3 regions of the Rhodococcus sp. NPDC057297 genome follow, and region 1 is predicted to be linked to each of the others. Evidence: riboswitches for the same ligand, from Rfam matches in the RefSeq annotation. Region 1 holds a riboswitch; each other region holds the start of a gene.
What was found. A riboswitch is a leader RNA that binds a small molecule or an ion and turns the genes downstream of it on or off. The one in region 1 is predicted to bind cobalamin.
Positions count from the first base shown of each region.

Region 2: linked by a shared signal. The riboswitch ahead of ACFULT_RS14110 (magnesium chelatase subunit D family protein) and the one ahead of ACFULT_RS04385 (ABC transporter substrate-binding protein) in region 1 are both predicted to bind cobalamin.
Region 3: linked by a shared signal. The riboswitch ahead of metE (5-methyltetrahydropteroyltriglutamate--homocysteine S-methyltransferase) and the one ahead of ACFULT_RS04385 (ABC transporter substrate-binding protein) in region 1 are both predicted to bind cobalamin.

Region 1 is NZ_JBHUZE010000001.1:934,160-936,416, forward strand. Features, by position in the region: gene ACFULT_RS04385 (ABC transporter substrate-binding protein) at 1-985, opposite strand, end outside; cobalamin riboswitch at 1,049-1,236, opposite strand; gene ACFULT_RS04390 (hypothetical protein) at 1,318-1,569, opposite strand; gene ACFULT_RS04395 (UDP-glucose dehydrogenase family protein) at 1,929-2,257, shown strand, end outside.
Region 2 is NZ_JBHUZE010000004.1:143,093-145,349, forward strand. Features, by position in the region: gene mqo (malate dehydrogenase (quinone)) at 1-207, shown strand, start outside; gene ACFULT_RS14105 (GNAT family N-acetyltransferase) at 220-696, shown strand; adenosylcobalamin (AdoCbl) riboswitch at 707-858, shown strand; gene ACFULT_RS14110 (magnesium chelatase subunit D family protein) at 901-2,257, shown strand, end outside.
Region 3 is NZ_JBHUZE010000002.1:83,644-85,900, forward strand. Features, by position in the region: gene metE (5-methyltetrahydropteroyltriglutamate--homocysteine S-methyltransferase) at 1-960, opposite strand, end outside; cobalamin riboswitch at 1,088-1,325, opposite strand; gene ACFULT_RS06260 (3-deoxy-7-phosphoheptulonate synthase) at 1,528-2,257, shown strand, end outside.

The sequences.
Region 1 (2,257 bases):
GGAGCCCGTCCGCAAGTTGCTCGGTGCCGCCGACGTTGCGGATGGACGGATCCATGGTGGTGCCGTCGAGAATGATGTATCGCTTGTTCTTCACGGCGGTGAGCTGGCTTGCTACGGGGTCGGATTCGAGAAACGCGATCTTGGCGGCCGCGCTGTCTCCGTCGCCACCGCGGTCGAGGTCGGCAAGGACGAGGGCGTCGGGATCGCGGTCGTAGACGGCCTCCCAGTTGATCTCGGGCCAGTACTGAGTGCTGTCGGCGAAGGCGTTGATGGCGCCGACCGCCGATGTCATGAGTCCGGGCGCGCCGCAGCAGCCCGCGAGGTATGGAGTGCGGGTGGCGGCGTACCACCAGGCGAGGCTGACGTCCTCGGCACCGAGATCCGTCGTCGCCTCGGCAGCCCGATCGCGCAAGCTCGTGACCAGTTCTTCGCCGCGTTCCTCGACCCCGAACAGAGCCGAGACCTCACCGATCTCCGCGTAGAGATCGTCGAGCGTCAGCGGTCGTGTCTGTTCTGCTTCCTGCCCGCTGCACTCGCTGGGAGATTGGTAGGTTGCAACACCCATCTCGTCGAACCGGTCGCGGCTCGCGATGCCCTCGGAGGTGAAGGTGTAGTCGAAGGTGGCGTAGACGAAGTCGGGGTCTCGATCGAGGACGGTTTCGAACGACGGGAACTCGGCATCGAGGGGTTCGACTTGTGAAAGCGCGTCTTCGAGCTCGGGAAGCACACCGTCGTCGCTGATTGCGTAGCCGACCATCCGGTCCTGGAGGCCGAGTGCGAGCAGTAGCTCGGCAGCGGGCTGGTTGACGGCAACCGCTCGCTCGATGGGTTCGTCGATGGTGACCGTTCGATCGCAGTTGCTCACAGACGCGGCGGCGTCGTTCTCCGTGGGTGCGTCGCCGCTGTCAGAGGAACAGGCAACTGCCGATCCGGCGATCAGGACGGCGAGAACGGTGGTGGTGAATCTGGGTGTGGCCATGCGCATGCAGGAACGCTCGCTTCGTCGGGGACTCGGGTCGCGGAGTCCGTCTCGGTATGAACACTCCGCCTTCGGCGAAGCGTTGCCGGCCGGTCTTCGGACTCGAATTCATCCCGACGAGGCGCCTTCCCGAGCGTTCGTGCTCAGTGGCGTGTCGCCCCGCCGGTCCATCTCACCGCTGCGCGTCAGTTCCGGATTCCCACCGGATTCCCTGACCACCTGTTCCCAGGCAGTCTGCTGGCGGAGGAAATTTACCATTGCGCCCCAGGCCTGAGCCGATCCGGCGACGGTCTACCGCTGGAACTATCACGGCTGGGCGACGCCGGTACCGTGCCTCGTCACGCTGCCAGTTCGCCTGCGGCGGCCGAGCCCCGGAGGGCATCCCGCCAACGGCGACGGTTGCCGACGGCGTTGCCTTCGTCCGGTGTGCGGGCGAGGGTCGCGAGCGCATCCCCAACAGGGATCAACCCGGCTCGCTCGCGGTAGGAGAAGGCAGTCAGTTCCGCGCGGGCATGTTCGGGGGAGTAGCCACACAGCCGAACGAGGATTTGGACGTCGTCTTCGATGTGCGTGTGCGGGGCATCGGACATGGTGTCACCTCTTTCGGCTGGGGAGTGTTCATCGTCTGTGACGGAGGGGTGGAAGTACACAGTTGTGATCGTGATGATTCATATCGGTCCAACGTGTCATTCGCATGAATGAGTGCTGAAAAAGTGACCAACGCTTGGTTCACCCGATGTTTGTGTCTCGTTGGCCTGCGGGCGATCTCGAACACCGACTATTGCGCTGCGAGGTCAAATGGCGGATGCACACGCCGCGCATTCTGTCGGGCTGTCCGACTACTATGTGCCAGGCAAGGTCAAGCCGTCGACGTCGACGAGCCTTCATATATTTCTGACGTATTCATCCGGCTCTCGGGTTCGGCACTCTTACGGGGGAAGACAGAACGATGCGTATCACCGTTTTCGGCACGGGTTATCTCGGTGCCACGCATGCAGCCTGTATGGCTGAGCTGGGCCACGAGGTGCTGGGCGTCGATGTCGACCCGGCGAAGTTGGCCAAGCTCGAGGCTGGGGAGGTTCCCTTCTACGAGCCCGGGTTGGAAGAGGTCCTTCAACGCAACATCGCGGCCGGCCGGCTCCGCTTCACTTCTTCCTACGAAGAGGCTGCCGAGTTCGCTGAGGTCCACTTCCTCGGGGTGGGCACTCCCCAGAAGAAGGGCGAGTTCGCTGCGGACATGATCTACGTCGACGCCGTCGTGACGACGCTTGCGCCGCT
Region 2 (2,257 bases), on a different contig from region 1:
ACCGCGGTGCCGGCGATGCTCGATGTGCTGCAGCGCTGCTTCGGTGACCGTTACGACGGTTGGCAGCCGAAGCTGAAGGAAATGGTGCCGTCCCTCGGCAAGAAGCTCGCCGAGGACCGGGCGTTGTTCCGCGAGGTCTTCGATTGGACGTCGGCTCGCCTCGAGCTCGGGCAGACCACCCAGGTCGCACAGCCCAGCGGCGTGTGATAGCAAGAGCTGATGACTACGCAAGCGGCTGCCCTCAAGCGTTCCTGGGCTCTGGACCTGTCCAACAAGACGTTGTACGACCTGTTGAAGTTGCGTGTCGAGGTTTTCGTCGTCGAGCAGGCGTGCGCCTACCCTGAGCTCGACGGTCGAGACCTCCTCTCCGAGACGCGGCATTTCTGGCTGGAACGAGACGGCGAGGTCGTCTGCACGTTGCGCCTGCTGGAAGAGCACGACGACGGTGAGAAGGCATTTCGTATCGGCCGGCTCTGCACGCAGCGGTCCGCGCGCGGACAGGGCCACACCACTCGCATTCTGCGCGCAGCGCTCGCCGAGGTGGGCTCGGCGCCGTGCCGCATCAACGCACAGAGCTACCTCGTCGACATGTACGCCAAGCACGGATTCCTTCCCGACGGGGAGGAAGTGCTCGAGGACGGAATTCCGCACACACCCATGCGTCGCGGGGGCGGAACTCCGTGGAGCGAGGCGTAACCTCACCGGTCGTCGAACGATCAGGAAGTTGATGCGGGGAAGTCCTGTGTGAATCAGGCACGGTCCCGCCACTGTGTAGGTGCTTCGGTCCCGTGGGGCCGAAGCGCCGAAGTCAGATCACCGCACAACTTCGCAGCAGGCCCGCCGGACCGGCGGGCCGTCACCTCTCCGGCGCGGAGTCCGCCGGGACGAAGGAGTTCTCTCGTGCAGCAGCCCGGCTATCCGTTCAGTGCGATCGTCGGCCAGGAGCAGCTGCGGTTGTCCCTGATCCTCTGCGCAGTGCACCCCGGTATCGGCGGCGTGTTGGTCCGGGGCGAGAAGGGGACCGCCAAATCCACCGTCGTCCGGGCGTTGGCCGCTCTGCTGCCCGCCGTCGACGACGAGGGTGTCACCAGGCCTGCACGGCTCGTCGAACTGCCCGTCGGTGCAACCGAGGATCGCGTGGTGGGCTCGCTCGATCTCGAGAAAGTGCTGCGCGACGGCGAACGTGCGTTTCAGCCGGGCCTGCTCGCCGCGGCGCACCGTGGAGTGCTCTACGTCGACGAGGTCAATCTGCTGCACGACCACCTCGTCGACGTCCTGCTCGACGCAGCGGCGATGGGCCGCGTGCACATCGAGCGTGACGGTGTGTCTCATTCGCACCCAGCCCAGTTCGTGCTCGTCGGAACCATGAACCCGGAAGAGGGAGAGCTTCGTCCTCAGCTGCTCGACCGGTTCGGACTGGCGGTCGAGGTCACCGCGTCCCGCGATGTCGACACCCGGATGAACGTGGTGAGGCGGCGACTGAACTACGAACAGAACCCCGAGAAGTTCGCGGCCGAGTACTCCGACTCCGACGCGGAGATCGCGCGGAAGATCGTGCACGCCCGGGCGGCACTGGCCGACGTGGTGCTCGACGACACCGAGCTGCGCCGAATCGCCGCTCTTTGTGCCGCTTTCGACGTCGACGGTATGCGAGCCGACCTGGTCGTGGCTCGCACGGCGACAGCGCACGCCGCCTGGCGCGGCGCCGACGCCGTCGACGAATCCGATGTCCGGGTCGCTGCAGAACTCGCACTGCCGCACCGGCGTCGGCGAGATCCCTTCGACGAACCGGGTATCGACGAGTCGGCCCTCGACGACGCGATGCGGGATGCCGCCGAGCAGGCGGAGTCCTCCGCCGAGTCGGATCCGGGACCCGACGACGACGGTGGCGGAGACGACGGTGGCGGAGACGACGGTGGCGGCGAACCGCAGCCCGATCCCGGGCCACAGTCCGGCACATCGTCGACGGACAAGCCCGACGCCCCCGAGAGAAAACCGGGTGAGCGGGACGCCGCAACACCCGGCGAGAAGTTTCGTGCGCGATCGATCGAGGTTCCCGGCGTCGGGGAGGGAGCCCCGGGTCGTAGGTCCAGGGCGCGCTCCCCGCAGGGACGCGTCGTGCGGTCGACGACGGAGCCGGGCAAGGGACTGCACCTCGTGGGGACACTGTTCGCTGCCGCGGAGTCCCAGGTCGCGCGAGGTCGACAGTCCGGCCGATTCGTGTTGCAGCCTTCCGATCTCCGGGGTGCGGTGCGTG
Region 3 (2,257 bases), on a different contig from region 1:
CGACACCGCGAGGGCGCCCACGCTACCGAGCAGACTGGCGAGCGTGGCCAGAGCCTTGTCCAGATCGGTACGCCAGATGTTCCTGCCGTCGACGATGCCCGCGACGATGCGCTTGTTCACCAGAGCCGGTACCGAAGCGAGCTGCTCCACGGTGCCCGGTGCGGTCAGATCGATCGACAACCCCTCGATGCCGGTCGATGCGAGCACGGGGAGCGCGTCGCCCAGATCACCGAAGTACGACGCCAACAGGATCGCCGGCCTGGTCTCCAGTGCACTGAGGAAGTCGTACGCGCGCTTCGCCGAGGAGATCTCGTCCTGCGTCCGGTCCGCGACCAACGCGGGTTCGTCGATCTGAACCCACTCGGCTCCTGCGCCGGCCAGCTGCGTCAACAGGTCTGCGTAGAGCGGCAGAATCTCCTCGAGGCGGTCCAGGAGCGGCGCAGTGCTGTCGACGGCTTTGGAGAGCAGGAGGAACGTCACCGGGCCGACCAGAACCGGTCGTGCCGGAATGCCCAGCGTCCGCGCTTCTTCCAGCTCGCCGAGGATCTTCTCGGGGTGCAGGGTGAACGTGGTGTCGGATGAGATCTCGGGCACCAGATAGTGGTAATTGGTGTCGAACCACTTCGTCATTTCCAGAGGCACAACAGATTCGGTGCCGCGAGCGGCCGCGAAGTAGCGATCGAGTTCGCTCTCGATGCCCAGCACGCGTTCGGGAAGCGCCCCCAACATGACCGCCGTGTCCAGAACCTGGTCGTAGTAACTGAACGTGCCCACCGGAATCGAGTCCAGACCGGCGTTCTTCGACGCCGTCCAGGTGTCCTCACGGAGGCTCTTGGCCACCGATTCCAGTGCGGGAGCGTCGATCGTGCCTGCCCAGTAGGACTCGACTGCGCGCTTGAGCTCGCGTCGCGGTCCGATCCGGGGTGAACCGAGAATCGTGGCGGTGAATTCGAATGTCACTGGCATTTCTCCATGTACGTCACACGTGGGTGGATCACCACCGAGCGCGCGAGACGACCGAGCCCATGTACGTACACCAGCTGCAGGTCGACTCGCCCATTCCACGGGGCGGTGAACCGCTGCGCACGGCGTGCGCAGCACAGAAGGCAGGTATTCGGACTCGCAAGCACGCGGTCCTCGGGTGGAGGCCGCACCTACTGGCCGTCGCTTCCCAGAGAGGCTTCTCCAGTGCATATGACGGCGGTCGTTCCTGCATACCGCTGCGGGACAGTCCCGGATTCTCACCGGGTTCCCTCTTGCGTCGCCGTCCGTGGTCTTCGGGGCTCCTCACGACCGCTGGGCGAACCAACTGCACGCATGAGCATAGTGCCGCGCATGCCCCCGGGGACAGGCGTGCTACCGTCTGTTCCATGCAGCGCACGTATTTCTGGTTTAGCAGGCCGGCCCCGGGTGGGTCAGCCAGCGACGCCATGCGCTGAGACCCCACCCCACGAGCCGGATGCAGACCGGCTCGAAGCGTGCGTGGAGCTCTCCGAGGGCCGGTCTGAGAATCGAAAAGGATTTCTCATGACTACAGCTGTCACCCCTACCGATACGTCGTTGGACGATCAGCGCACCATCAGCATCAGCCCGCTGGTGGCGCCGTCGTTACTACGACGTGAGCACGCCGCCGACGACGCGGTGTCGTCGACGGTTCGTCGCGGCCGCGCCGGTGTGGTCGACATTCTGAACGGCGCGGACGACCGTCTCATCGTGGTGGTCGGGCCGTGCTCGGTGCACGACACCGAGGCTGCGATGGAGTACGCGCGCAAGCTCGCCGAGAAAGCGTCCGAGCTGGGCGATCGGTTGCACATCGTCATGCGCGTCTACTTCGAGAAGCCGCGTACGACGCTGGGCTGGAAGGGTCTGATCAACGATCCGCACCTCGACGGCTCGTTCGACATCAATTCCGGACTGCGCGTGGGGCGTCAGCTGTTGGTCGACATTTCCGCGCTCGGACTGCCCGTCGGGTGTGAATTCCTCGACCCGATCACGCCGCAGTACATCGCGGACCTGGTCAGCTACGGCGCGATCGGAGCCCGGACGGCGGCCAGCCAGGTTCACCGGCAACTGTGCAGTGCGCTGTCGATGCCCGTCGGCATCAAGAACTCGACGGAGGGCGACATCCAGGTCGCGGTCGACGGCACCCGTGCGGCGGCGTCGAGTCACGTCTTCCCCGGCACCGATCTGGACGGCCAGGCCGCGTTGATTCGCACCACCGGCAACCCGGACTGCCACGTCATCCTGCGCGGCGGCA